3 regions of the Streptomyces sp. NPDC048383 genome follow, and region 1 is predicted to be linked to each of the others. Evidence: riboswitches for the same ligand, from Rfam matches in the RefSeq annotation. Region 1 holds a riboswitch; each other region holds the start of a gene.
What was found. A riboswitch is a leader RNA that binds a small molecule or an ion and turns the genes downstream of it on or off. The one in region 1 is predicted to bind thiamine pyrophosphate.

Region 1 (4,234 bases):
TTCGACGACCGGGAAGCACGCGATCGGGGGGCCGCCTTCGCGGGCGGCCCCCCGCTCCGCGCCGAGACGCCGTTGCAGGAGCCCATGCCCAGCCCTCCGCCTCCGCCTCCGTCCTCGCAGGCACCGCAGGACGCCTCACCGCCTCCGCAGAAGAAGCGCGCGGGGCGGGATCTGCGTGCCGCCATAGGGGTCGGCATCGGCCTCGGAGCGGTGATCTTCGCTTCGCTGTTCATCGTCAAGGCCGTCTTCGTCGGTGTCGTCGTCGTCGCGGTCGTGGTGGGTCTGTGGGAGCTCACCTCCCGGCTCCAGGAGAAGAAGGGCATCAAGGCGCCGCTGGTCCCGCTCGCGGTCGGTGGCGCCGCCATGGTCATCGCCGGCTACGTCCGCGGGGCCGAGGGTGCCTGGGTCGCGATGGCCCTGACCGCGCTCGCGGTCCTGGTGTGGCGGATGACGGAACCGCCCGAGGACTACCTCAAGGACGTCACCGCCGGCGTCTTCGCGGCGTTCTACGTGCCGTTCCTGGCCACCTTCGTCACGATGCTGCTCACGGCGGACGACGGCCCGCAGCGCGTGGTCACGTTCCTGGTGCTGACCGTCGTCAGCGACACCGGGGCCTACGCGGTGGGCTGGCGCTTCGGCAGGACGAAGCTGGCGCCGCGCATCAGCCCCGGGAAGACCCGCGAGGGACTGTTCGGCGCCGTGGCCTTCGCGATGGCCGCCGGCGCGCTGTGCATGGAGTTCCTGATCGACGGGGGCTCCTGGTGGCAGGGTCTGGTCCTCGGCCTGGCCGTCGCGGTCAGCGCGACCCTGGGCGACCTGGGCGAGTCGATGATCAAGCGCGACCTGGGCATCAAGGACATGGGCACGCTGCTGCCGGGCCACGGCGGCATCATGGACCGGCTCGACTCGCTCCTGCCGACCGCTCCCGTCGTGTGGCTGCTCCTGGCGGCCTTCGTCGGCACCGGCTGAGGTCCGCCGCTCCGCCGCTGATCGGCGGCCGATCCACCGGTCGCCGCGGTACCGGGGCGGCCGGTGGAGGAAAAGCCTCGACCGGGCCGGGCGGTTACTCTTGAAGGGCGCGCTGCTTCTGCGGCGCGCCTTTCGTCTTACAAGGAGTACCTGCCATGGCCCGCCCCGTTCCGGGAGAGCTCACCTTCGTCGCCCCTCGTGGGGTCAAGAAGCCGCCCCGGCACCTCGCCGACCTCACCCCGGCCGAGCGCCGGGAGGCGGTGGCCGCGATCGGTGAGAAGCCGTTCCGGGCCAAGCAGCTCTCCCAGCACTACTTCGCCCGCTACGCCCACGACCCGGCGGAATGGACCGACATCCCCGCGGCCTCCCGGGAGAAGCTCCAGCAGGAGCTGCTGCCCGATCTGATGAACGTCCTGCGTCACATCAGCTGCGACAACGACACCACGCGCAAGACCCTGTGGAAGCTGCACGACGGCACGCTCGTCGAGTCCGTGCTGATGCGCTACCCCGACCGGGTCACCATGTGCATCTCCTCGCAGGCCGGCTGCGGCATGAACTGCCCGTTCTGCGCCACCGGCCAGGCCGGTCTGGACCGCAACCTGTCCACCGCCGAGATCGTGCACCAGATCGTGGACGGCATGCGCGCCCTGCGCGACGGAGAGGTCCCGGGCGGCCCGGCCCGGCTGTCGAACATCGTCTTCATGGGCATGGGCGAGCCGCTCGCCAACTACAACCGCGTCGTCGGCGCCATCCGCCGCCTCACCGACCCGGAGCCCGACGGCCTGGGCCTGTCGCAGCGCGGCATCACCGTCTCCACCGTCGGCCTGGTCCCGGCCATGCTGCGGTTCGCGGACGAGGGCTTCAAGTGCCGGCTCGCCGTCTCGCTGCACGCCCCCGACGACGAGCTGCGCGACACCCTGGTCCCGGTGAACACCCGCTGGAACGTCCGTGAGGTGCTGGACGCGGCCTGGGAGTACGCCGAGAAGTCCGGCCGCCGGATCTCCATCGAGTACGCCCTGATCCGCGACATCAACGACCAGGCCTGGCGCGGTGACCTGCTCGGCAAGCTCCTCAAGGGCAAGCGCGTCCACGTCAACCTGATCCCGCTGAACCCGACCCCGGGCTCGAAGTGGACCGCCTCGCGGCCCGAGGACGAGAAGGCGTTCGTCGAGGCCATCGCCCGCCACGGGGTGCCCGTGACCGTACGGGACACCCGCGGTCAGGAGATCGACGGCGCCTGCGGCCAGCTGGCCGCCTCGGAGCGATAGGGCCGAAATTCGGCCATGGTCGATCACATTCGGACGCGGGGTACCCTGTGGCCGAACCAATTTCATATTCCGACAGGGGAGCGCCACAGCGCTGAGAGTGCGGTATCCGTCATCCGCAGACCCTCTGAACCTCGCCCCGGTCATTCGGGGTAGGAAGTTCGGTCACCACTCATGCTGTTGCGCCCTGCCCGGCGTCCGCTCTCGCAGAGCGCCGGGCAGGGCCGCGTCTTCTCCTGGTCATCCCAGGAGGAATCAACCAGTGAGCACCACCCAGAGGATCGCGGGCGCCGCGCTCGTGGCCGCGCTCGGCGTCACCACGCTCAGCGCCTGCGGCGGCGGCGACGCCAAGGACAGGACCGCCGGCGCGAGCGACGCCCCGAAGTCCAAGACGGTCACCCTCGTCTCCCACGACTCCTTCAACGTGACCGACTCGGTCCTGAAGGAGTTCGAGCAGCAGAGCGGCTACACCGTCAAGCGACTGAAGTCCGGCGACGCCGGCACGGCGCTCAACCAGGAGATCCTGACCAAGGGCTCCCCGCGCGGCGACGTCTTCTTCGGTGTCGACAACACCCTGCTCTCGCGGGCCCTCGACAACGGGATCTTCACCCCGTACCAGGTCAAGGGCATGGACGGGATCAAGTCCGAGTTCGTGCTCGACCCGCAGCACCGCGTCACCCCGATCGACTCCGGTGACATCTGCGTCAACTACGACAAGCAGTACTTCGCCGACAAGAAGCTCGCCCCGCCGCAGACGCTGGACGACCTGGTCAAGCCGGAGTACAAGAACCTGCTGGTCACCGAGAACGCCGCGACGTCCTCGCCCGGTCTCGGCTTCCTCCTCGCCTCCGTCGGCAAGTACGGCGAGGACGGCTGGAAGGACTACTGGAGCAAGCTCAAGGCCAACGGCGTCGAGGTCGTCGACGGCTGGGAGCAGGCCTACAACGAGCGCTTCTCGGGCTCCGCGGGCGGTAAGAAGGCCAAGGGCGACCGTCCGCTGGTCGTCTCGTACGCCTCCAGCCCGCCGGTCGAGGTGCTCTACGGCGAGCCGCAGCCGGCCGAGGCCCCCACGGGCGTCTCCACCGGAACCTGCTTCCGCCAGGTCGAGTTCGCGGGCCTGCTGAACGGCGCGAAGAACCCCGAGGGCGGCAAGGCGCTCCTCGACTTCCTGGTGAGCAAGAAGTTCCAGGAGGACATGCCGCTCCAGATGTTCGTGAACCCGGTGGTCAAGGACGCGCAGCTGCCGGAGGTCTTCACGAAGCACGGTGTGGTGATCGAGAAGCCGGAGAACGTCACTCCGGACGCCATCGCCAAGAACCGTGAGCAGTGGGTCAAGGCATGGTCCTCGCTCGTCGTGAAGTAGCACGCGGGAGCTCCCCGAAGGAGGGCGGGCGGACCACCGCCGTCAGGCTGGGCCTGATGGTGGTGCCGCTCGTCTTCTTCGGGCTGTTCTTCGCCTACCCCGTGGCCGCGATCGTCGGCCGCGGGCTCAGGACGGACTCCGGTTGGCAGTTCGGTCGGATCGGCGAGGTGCTGGCCCGGCCCGACATCGCGGACGTGCTGTGGTTCACCACCTGGCAGGCGCTGGCCTCCACGGTGCTCACCCTGCTGATCGCGCTGCCCGGGGCGTACGTCTTCGCCCGCTTCGAGTTCCCCGGCAAGCAACTGTTGCGCGCGGTGGTCACCGTTCCGTTCGTGCTGCCGACGGTGGTCGTCGGCACGGCGTTCCTCGCGCTGGTCGGGCGCGGCGGACTGCTGGACGAGCTGTGGGGAGTCCGCCTGGACACCACGGTTTGGGCGATCCTGCTGGCGCACGTCTTCTTCAACTACGCCGTCGTCGTCCGGACGGTCGGCGGCCTGTGGGCCCAGCTCGACCCCCGTCAGGAGGAGGCGGCCCGGGTCCTCGGCGCGGGGCGTTACGGGGCGTGGCGGCGGGTGACGCTGCCCGCGCTCGGGCCGGCCGTCGCCGCCGCCGCGCTGATGGTCTTCCTGTTCACCTT
Region 2 (4,234 bases), on a different contig from region 1:
TGCCATCTCGGACGGGCCGCCGGTACCTGGCCCGTCCGTCCGGGGTCCGGGCCGCCTCCCGCCCGGGCGGCGCGGTGCGGACTTCCCCGCTCCGCCCGGCCGCGTCCCCGCCCGTGTCCCGGCCCGCCCCGGCCGTCAGGCGGTGGCGGACTTCAGCGGGGCGGCGGGGTCCGCCACCCGGGCCGGGTCGAGCCGGACGCCCGACTCGATGAGCTTGCGGCCCTGTGCGAGGTCCCGCGGCCGGCCGACGGCCAGGACCGCGACCAGGGCGGCGTCCCGCAGCCAGCACACCGACCAGCCCGCCCCGCCCGGGTCGCCGCGCCACAGCAGGGTGTCGGCCCCGGCGTGGTGTCCCTCGTACTGGACGAAGCGGCCGAACTGCTCCGACCAGAAGTACGGCACCGGGTCGTAGGCCCGTACGGGCTCCCCCGCCAGGATGTTCGCCGCGACGGCGCGCGGCCCCTGGAGGGCGTTGTCCCAGTGGTGGACCAGCAGCCGCGCACCGTAGCGGGCCGAGGGGAAGGAGGAGCAGTCGCCGACGGCGTACACCCCGGGGAGGGTGGTGCGCAGGTGGGCGTCCGCGGTGACGGAGCCGTCGGGGCCGAGGTCGACGCCGGTGCCGGCCAGCCAGTCCGTCGCGGGGCGGGCGCCGATGCCGACGACGACGGCGTCCGCCGCCAGTTCCCGGCCGTCCGCGAGCCGGACCCGGCCCTCCTCGACGCCGGCCACCTTCGCGCCGGTGATCAGCTCGGCGCCCGCCTCGGCGTACCAGTGCGCCATCGGGGCGGTGACCTCGGCCGGGAGGGCGCCCGCCAGGACCCGGTCCGCCGCCTCGACGACGGTCACGGCGCAGCCCGCCGCGCGGGCGGCGGTGGCGAACTCGGCGCCGATCCAGCCGGCCCCGACGACGACGGTGGCGGGGGCGGCGGCCAGGACGGGCCGCAGCCGGGCGGCGTCGTCGAGGGTGCGCAGCAGGTGCACGCCGGGGACGCCTTCGGTGCCGGGCAGGGTCAGCGGTCGCGCGCCGGTGGCCAGGACGAGGGCCCCGTACGGGACGGGTCCGGCCCCGGTGTCCAGTTCGCGGGCGGCGTGCCGCAAGCCGGTGACCTCGGTGCCGAGCCGCAGCTCGATGTCCAGGCCCTCGAAGTCGACGTCGAAGGCGGAGTCCTCCGCCTTGCCGAGCAGCACCGCCTTGGACAGCGGGGGCCGGTCGTAGGGCTGGTGGGGTTCGGCTCCCAGCAGGGTCACGGGGCCGGTGAAGCCCTGTTCGCGCAGGGCCACCGCGGTCTGCACCCCGGCCATTCCGGCGCCGACGATCACGACACCGGGCTTCGTCTGTTGCGTCTGCTCGCTCACCCGACCCAGCCTAGTTCCCTGACGATTCGTCAGGAATAGCGGGTGCGGCGGCCCGGGCGGGACGGCGGGGAGCCCACGGGCCGAACAGCGCCGGGGCGGTGGCGGGACGGCGGGAGGCAGCGGGGAGGCAGCCTTACCCGCCACCGGCCACGGGGTTAGTCTGGCCACCGTTACCCATCGCGGGAGTCCGGGCGCACCGGGCTGAGAGGGAGGCTGGCCGGCCTCCGACCGTACGAACCTGATCCGGGTCATGCCGGCGAAGGGAGGGGCTGGACGCCCATGCACTCATCTCGGAAGGGATCCGACGTCCTCGTCATCGGGGGCGGGATCATCGGCCTGGTCATCGCCTGGCGGGCCGCCCGGCGCGGCCTGCGCGTCGTACTGGCCGACCCGGACCCGGGCGGCGGCGCGGCCCGGGTCGCGGCGGGCATGCTGGCCGCCGTCACGGAACTGCACTACGGCGAGGAGACCCTGCTCGGGCTCAACGTGGCTTCCGCCGCCCGCTATCCGGACTTCGCCGCCGAACTGCACGAGGCCGCCGGCGGCATGGACATCGGCTACCGGGCCTGCGGCACCCTGGCCGTCGCCCTCGACGCCGACGACCGCCTCCACCTGCGCGAACTCCACGCGCTCCAGCGCCGCTGCGGGCTGGAGTCCGAGTGGCTCACCGGCCGCGAGTGCCGCCGCCTGGAGCCGATGCTGGCGCCCGGGGTGCGCGGCGGGCTGCGGGTCGACGGGGACCACCAGGTCGATCCGCGCCGGCTCGCGGCCGCGCTGCTGGCCGCCTGCGAACGCTCCGGGGTGACGTTGCGCCGCAGCCGGGCGGACCGGCTCCTCACCAGCGGGGACCGGGCGGCGGGCGCCGTCCTGGACGACGGTACGGAGGTGCTCGCCGACCAGGTGGTGCTGGCCGCCGGCTCGCTCAGCGGCCGGCTGGCCGGCGTACCGCCCCAGGTGGCCGTTCCCGTACGGCCGGTGAAGGGGCAGGTGCTGCGGCTGTCGGTACCGGCCGCGTACGGCCCGTTCCTGTCGCGGACCGTACGGGCGGTCGTGCGCGGCAGCCACGTCTACCTGGTGCCGCGCGAGAGCGGCGAGCTCGTCGTCGGCGCCACCAGCGAGGAACTCGGCTGGGACACCACCGTCACCGCCGGCGGCGTCTACGAGCTGCTGCGCGACGCCCACGAGTTGGTGCCCGGCATCACCGAACTCCCGCTGGTGGAAACCCTGGCGGGGCTGCGCCCCGGCTCGCCGGACAACGCGCCGCTGCTCGGCCCGACCGAGCTGCCGGGCCTGCACCTGGCCACCGGCCACTACCGCAACGGGGTCCTGTTGACGCCCCTCACCGGGGACGTGATGGCGGAGTTGCTGGCGACCGGTGTCGTACCGGAGATCGCCCGCCCCTTCACCCCCCGCCGCTTCTCCCCCGCACGTCAGGAGTCCTACGCATGACCATCTCCGTCAACGGCGAGCCGCGCGAGTTCGCGGCCGGCACCACCCTCGACGCGGTGGTCGCCACTTTGTCCCGGGCGCCCAAGGGCGTCGCCGCCGCCCTCAACGAGACCGTGGTCCCGCGCGGGCAGTGGCCGCACACCCCCGTGGGCGACGGCGACCGCGTCGAGGTCCTCACCGCGGTCCAGGGAGGCTGACGGCGATGGCGGACGATCTCTTCGCGCTCGGCGGCCGGACCTTCTCCTCCCGCCTCATCATGGGCACCGGCGGCGCGCCGAGCCTGGACGTCCTGGAACGCGCGCTGACCGCGTCCGGGACGGAACTGACGACGGTGGCGATGCGCCGCCTGGACCCGACGGTGCAGGGCTCGGTGCTGTCGGTCCTGACGAAGCTCGACATCGCCGTGCTGCCGAACACGGCGGGCTGCTTCACCGCCGGCGAGGCCGTGCTCACGGCCCGCCTCGCACGGGAGGCCCTGGGCACGGACTGGATCAAGCTGGAGGTGGTCGCGGACGAGCGCACCCTGCTGCCCGACGGCGTCGAGCTGCTGGACGCCGCCGAGGTCCTGGTGGACGAGGGCTTCACCGTCCTGCCGTACACCAACGACGACCCGGTGCTCGCCCGCAAGCTGGAGGACGTGGGCTGCGCGGCGATCATGCCGCTCGGCTCCCCCATCGGTTCGGGCATGGGCATCCGCAACCCGCACAACTTCGAGCTGATCGTCGAGCGGGCCGGTGTCCCGGTCATCCTGGACGCGGGGGCCGGCACGGCGTCGGACGTCGCGCTGGCCATGGAGCTGGGCTGCGCGGGGGTGATGCTGGCCTCCGCCGTGACCCGGGCCCAGGACCCGGTCCTGATGGCCGCGGCCATGCGGGACGCCGTCTCGGCGGGACGCCTCGCGCACCGCGCCGGTCGCATCCCGCAGCGGCGCTTCGCCGAAGCCTCCTCCCCCGTCGAGGGCCGCGCCGCCCTCGACCCCGAACGCCCCGCCTTCACCTCCTGACCCTGCGGTACTGGCCCTGCCGGGCGGGGCCGGCAGGGGTCTGCGGGCGCCTGCCCGGAGGGGGACGTGCGTCACAGCTGCGCTGCAACCACCCCCATCCGGGCCGGTGGCGCGGTGGGCGCTCGTAGAATCGCCGGGTGGATACGACCCTGGATGACCCCCTCGTCGGGCGCGTGCTCGACGGCCGCTACCGCATCGATGCCCGCATCGCGGCCGGCGGCATGGCCACGGTCTACCGGGCCGTGGACACCCGCCTGGACCGCGTCCTCGCGCTGAAGGTGATGCACCCGGCGCTGGCCGCCGACGGCGCCTTCGTCGACCGCTTCATCCGCGAGGCGAAGTCCGTGGCCCGCCTCGCCCACCCCAACGTGGTGGCCGTCTTCGATCAGGGGACCGACGGTCCGTACACCTACCTCGCGATGGAGT
Region 3 (4,234 bases), on a different contig from region 1:
GAGACCGGCGACTGGCCCGCCGCGATGGACGCCCTCTCCCGGGCCTGGGACTCGCGTCCCGACCGGCTGGAGGCCTGCTACGAGCTCGCCGCCCGACTCAGAATGCTCGGCCGCTACCACTCGGCGCATGCCATCACCGCAGCCGTACTGGATCGGCCGACACCGGACGATCTGCTCTTCGTCCAGCCCTGGGTCTACCGGTGGGGGCTGCTCTTCGAGCATTCGATCAACGCCTACTGGGTCGGCGACATGAACGCCTCCCTCAGCGCCTGCGACCGGCTGCTCGCGATGCCCGACCTGCCGGAGGCGTACCGGCGCCAGACGCAGGACAACCGCGCATTCGCCGTAGCCGCCCTCTGCCCCCCGTCCGCGGGGGTTTCACGTGAAACGAAGGCTCCCGTTTCACGTGAAACGTCGCGGCCCGCCGCGTTCTAGGACGCGGCGGCGCGATCACCCAGGGCCCGGCGGCGGCGGCCGGCGTCCGCCAGGGCCGGCGGGCGCCAGACGCCGTCCGGGCGGTAGAGGTTGGTGCCGGGCGCGACGATCTCGTCGATCCGGTCCAGCACCGCGTTGTCGAGCACCAGCCCGGCGCCCTTCACCAGGGACTCCATCTGCTCCATCGTGCGAGGCCCGATGATCACCGAGGTGACGGCGGGATGGGCGAGGGGGAAGGCCACGGCCAGTTCGGGCAGCGTGCAGCCGATGGATTCGGAGAGCTCGACCAGCTGTTCCACGGCCTCCAGCTTGGCGACGTTGCCCGGGATCGCCGGGTCGAACCGTGCCGGCGTGAGCGCCGCCCGTCCCGAGGTCAGGTCGATCGGCCCACCGAGACGGTACTTTCCGCTCAGGAACCCCGACGCGAGCGGGCTCCAGGTCAGCACTCCCATTCCGTACCGGAGCGCGACGGGCAGCACGTCCGCCTCGATCCCCCGCGCGAGGATCGAGTACGGGGGCTGCTCCGTGCGGAACCGGGGCAACGCCCGCCGCTCCGCCACGTGGTGCGCCTCGACGAGCTCCTCGGCGGGGAACGTCGAGCACCCGAAGGCGCGGATCTTGCCGGCCCGGACCAAGTCGCCGAGGACCGCCAGGGTCTCTTCGACATCGGTCGTGTGGTCCGGCCGGTGCACCTGGTAGAGGTCGATCCAGTCGGTGTCCAGCCGGCGCAGGCTGTCCTCCACCGCCCGCACGATCCACCGCCGCGAATTGCCGCTGCGGTTGCGGCCCTCGCCCATCCGGAAGTGGACCTTCGTGGCGAGCACCACGTCGTCGCGCCGCGCCGTGAGCGCCTTGCCGACGATCACCTCGGACTCACCGGCGGAGTACATGTCCGCCGTGTCGACGAAGTTGATGCCCCGGTCGAGTGCGGCATGGATGATCCGCACACACTCCTCGTGGTCCGGGTTGCCCATCGCGCCGAACATCATCGTGCCCAGGCAGTGGGCGCTCACCTCGATGCCGGTACCGCCAAGACTTCGGTATCCCATGGTCATGCGGCCGCACTCTAGGACCTGGAGCGCGCTCCAGGTCAAGGGTCGAGCTCCCGGGCCGGTACGTTCGAACTCCCGCCCCCCGAACTCTCAGCGCCCGGACATGGCGCTGCTCCCGACCGACGGAAATCCGCCGGGCGGGAGCAGCACTCCCCCCGAACAGTGCGTCAGTCCGCCAGCGGCAGATAGACGCGGTTGCCCGCAGCGGCGAACTCGGCGGACTTCTCCGCCATGCCCGCCTCGATCTCGTCGGCCTTCAGGTCCCCGCCGTGCTGACGGCGGATGTCCTGCGAGATCTTCATGGAGCAGAACTTGGGACCGCACATCGAGCAGAAGTGCGCGGTCTTGGCCGGCTCGGCCGGCAGGGTCTCGTCGTGGAACTCACGGGCCGTGTCCGGGTCGAGGGCCAGGTTGAACTGGTCCTCCCAGCGGAACTCGAACCGTGCGTCCGACAGGGCGTCGTCCCACTCCTGGGCGCCCGGGTGCCCCTTGGCCAGGTCCGCCGCGTGGGCGGCGATCTTGTAGGTGATGACTCCGGTCTTCACGTCGTCGCGGTTCGGCAGGCCCAGGTGCTCCTTGGGCGTGACGTAGCAGAGCATCGCCGTGCCCCACCAGGCGATCATCGCGGCGCCGATGCCCGAGGTGATGTGGTCGTAGGCGGGCGCGACGTCCGTGGTCAGCGGGCCGAGCGTGTAGAACGGCGCCTCTTCGCAGATCTCCTGCTGGAGGTCGATGTTCTCCTTGATCTTGTGCATCGGGACGTGGCCCGGGCCCTCGATCATCGTCTGGACGTTGTGGCGCTTGGCGATGGTGTTCAGCTCGCCCAGCGTCTTCAACTCGGCGAACTGCGCGGCGTCGTTGGCGTCGGCGATGGAGCCGGGGCGCAGGCCGTCGCCCAGCGAGTACGTGACGTCGTAGGTCGCGAGGATGTCGCAGAGCTCTTCGAAGTTCGTGTAGAGGAAGTTCTCCTTGTGGTGCGCCAGGCACCACGCGGCCATGATCGAACCGCCGCGGGAGACGATTCCGGTCTTGCGCCGGGCGGTCAGCGGCACGTACGGCAGCAGCACGCCGGCGTGGACCGTCATGTAGTCGACGCCCTGCTCGGCCTGCTCGATGACCGTGTCCTTATAGATCTCCCAGGTCAGGTCCTCGGCGCGGCCGTCGACCTTCTCCAGCGCCTGGTAGAGCGGCACGGTGCCGATCGGGACGGGAGAGTTGCGCAGCACCCATTCGCGCGTGGTGTGGATGTTGCGGCCGGTCGAGAGGTCCATGACCGTGTCGGCGCCCCACTTGGTGGCCCAGGTCATCTTGTCGACCTCCTCCTCGATGGAGGAGGTGACCGCGGAGTTTCCGATGTTGGCGTTGACCTTCACCAGGAACCGCTTGCCGATGATCATCGGCTCGATCTCGGGGTGGTTCACGTTGGCCGGCAGGACCGCGCGACCTGCGGCGATCTCTTCGCGGACGACCTCGGCGGAGACGTTCTCGCGGATCGCGACGTACTCCATCTCCGGAGTGATCTCGCCGCGTCGGGCGTACGCGAGCTGGGTGACGGCGGCCCCGCCACGGCCGCGGCGGGGCTGCCGCGGACGGCCCGGGAAGACCGCGTCCAGGTTCTTGAGGCCGCCACGGGGCGAGGTGTGCTTGATGCCGTCGTCCTCGGGGCGCGCGGGGCGGCCCGCGTACTCCTCGGTGTCGCCACGGCTGATGATCCAGTTCTCGCGCAGCGGCGCGAGGCCCCGACGGACGTCCGTCTCGATCCCGGGGTCGGTGTACGGCCCGGACGTGTCATAGAGCGTCACGTCCTTGCCGTTGGTGAGGTGGACCTGGCGGACGGGCACCCGGATGTCGGGGCGGGAGCCCGCCACGTAACCCTTGTGCCAGCCCGGCTGGCGCTCGTTCCCGCCGTCGGCGTCCTGGCTGACGGCAGGCGTGCGTGCGTCCTGAATGGTCATGAGACCGTATCTCCCTACGCCGGCATTACCCGGTAACAGGTTCGGCGGTCGACGCAGCCTCTTCCCGTACGCGTTCTCATGTGCGTACGGTGATCAGCGCCCTCTCAGCCCGGTGCTCCGAGCTCCCGCGTTGTGCAAAGGTGCCCCCACGCTAGCGTCATCTGTGGCGTGCTGAACAGTGGGCCCCCTCATCTCTTGCGATGATCTGCCGGTGACGTCCTCGCCGCAGCCCCCCACCGAGCCCACCGAACCCACGGGTCACCACGACCATGAGCCCGCACCCCACGGGCATGCGGCCGTGCCCGCCCCAGGCCATTCCCACAGCCACAGTCACGGGCCGGCGGCTCCCGTTTCCCAGCACCTGCGCAAGGTCATCGCCGCGGTGCTGATCCCCTTCGCCGCGGCCGTCTTCATCGGCATGGCGGTCCTGTGGCCGGGCGGCGCACCCGCCCACGAGCGGACCGGCGTGGGCTTCGACCGGCAGACCCAGCAGGGGCAGGTCGTCGCGCTCGAAAGCGTCGACTGCAAATCGGTGAACGCCTCGCAGGTACCGGCGACGGGCGACCTCACGACCCCCCAGGGCCGCGAGGCGGACGCCGCGCAGAACGGCGACTGCAAGAAGGCCACCGTCGTGGTCGGCAGCGGTCCGGACAAGGGGCGCGCCTTCTTCGAGATCGTCCAGCCGGGGGCGCCGCGGCAGTTGGAGCAGGGCCAGGAGGTGGTCGTCGCCCACGCGCCGGACGCCCCGCGGGACCTCCAGTACTCGGTGATCGACGTGAACCGGAAGCTGCC

Region 2: another riboswitch for thiamine pyrophosphate. It lies ahead of thiO (glycine oxidase ThiO); the one in region 1 lies ahead of AB0D46_RS05245 (thiamine ABC transporter substrate-binding protein).
Region 3: another riboswitch for thiamine pyrophosphate. It lies ahead of thiC (phosphomethylpyrimidine synthase ThiC); the one in region 1 lies ahead of AB0D46_RS05245 (thiamine ABC transporter substrate-binding protein).

What each region holds. Positions count from the first base shown of each region.
Region 1 is NZ_JBEZKS010000004.1:82,832-87,065, forward strand. It holds gene AB0D46_RS05235 (phosphatidate cytidylyltransferase) at 1-969, shown strand, start outside; gene rlmN (23S rRNA (adenine(2503)-C(2))-methyltransferase RlmN) at 1,125-2,237, shown strand; TPP riboswitch at 2,302-2,411, shown strand; gene AB0D46_RS05245 (thiamine ABC transporter substrate-binding protein) at 2,497-3,597, shown strand; gene AB0D46_RS05250 (iron ABC transporter permease) at 3,654-4,234, shown strand, end outside.
Region 2 is NZ_JBEZKS010000032.1:36,742-40,975, forward strand. It holds gene AB0D46_RS21850 (FAD-dependent oxidoreductase) at 136-1,356, opposite strand; TPP riboswitch at 1,526-1,638, shown strand; gene thiO (glycine oxidase ThiO) at 1,636-2,805, shown strand; gene thiS (sulfur carrier protein ThiS) at 2,802-3,002, shown strand; gene AB0D46_RS21865 (thiazole synthase) at 3,008-3,808, shown strand; gene pknB (Stk1 family PASTA domain-containing Ser/Thr kinase) at 3,946-4,234, shown strand, end outside.
Region 3 is NZ_JBEZKS010000001.1:183,124-187,357, forward strand. It holds gene AB0D46_RS00875 (glycosyltransferase) at 1-435, shown strand, start outside; gene AB0D46_RS00880 (aldo/keto reductase) at 432-1,484, opposite strand; gene thiC (phosphomethylpyrimidine synthase ThiC) at 1,655-3,442, opposite strand; TPP riboswitch at 3,437-3,581, opposite strand; gene AB0D46_RS00890 (YibE/F family protein) at 3,654-4,234, shown strand, end outside.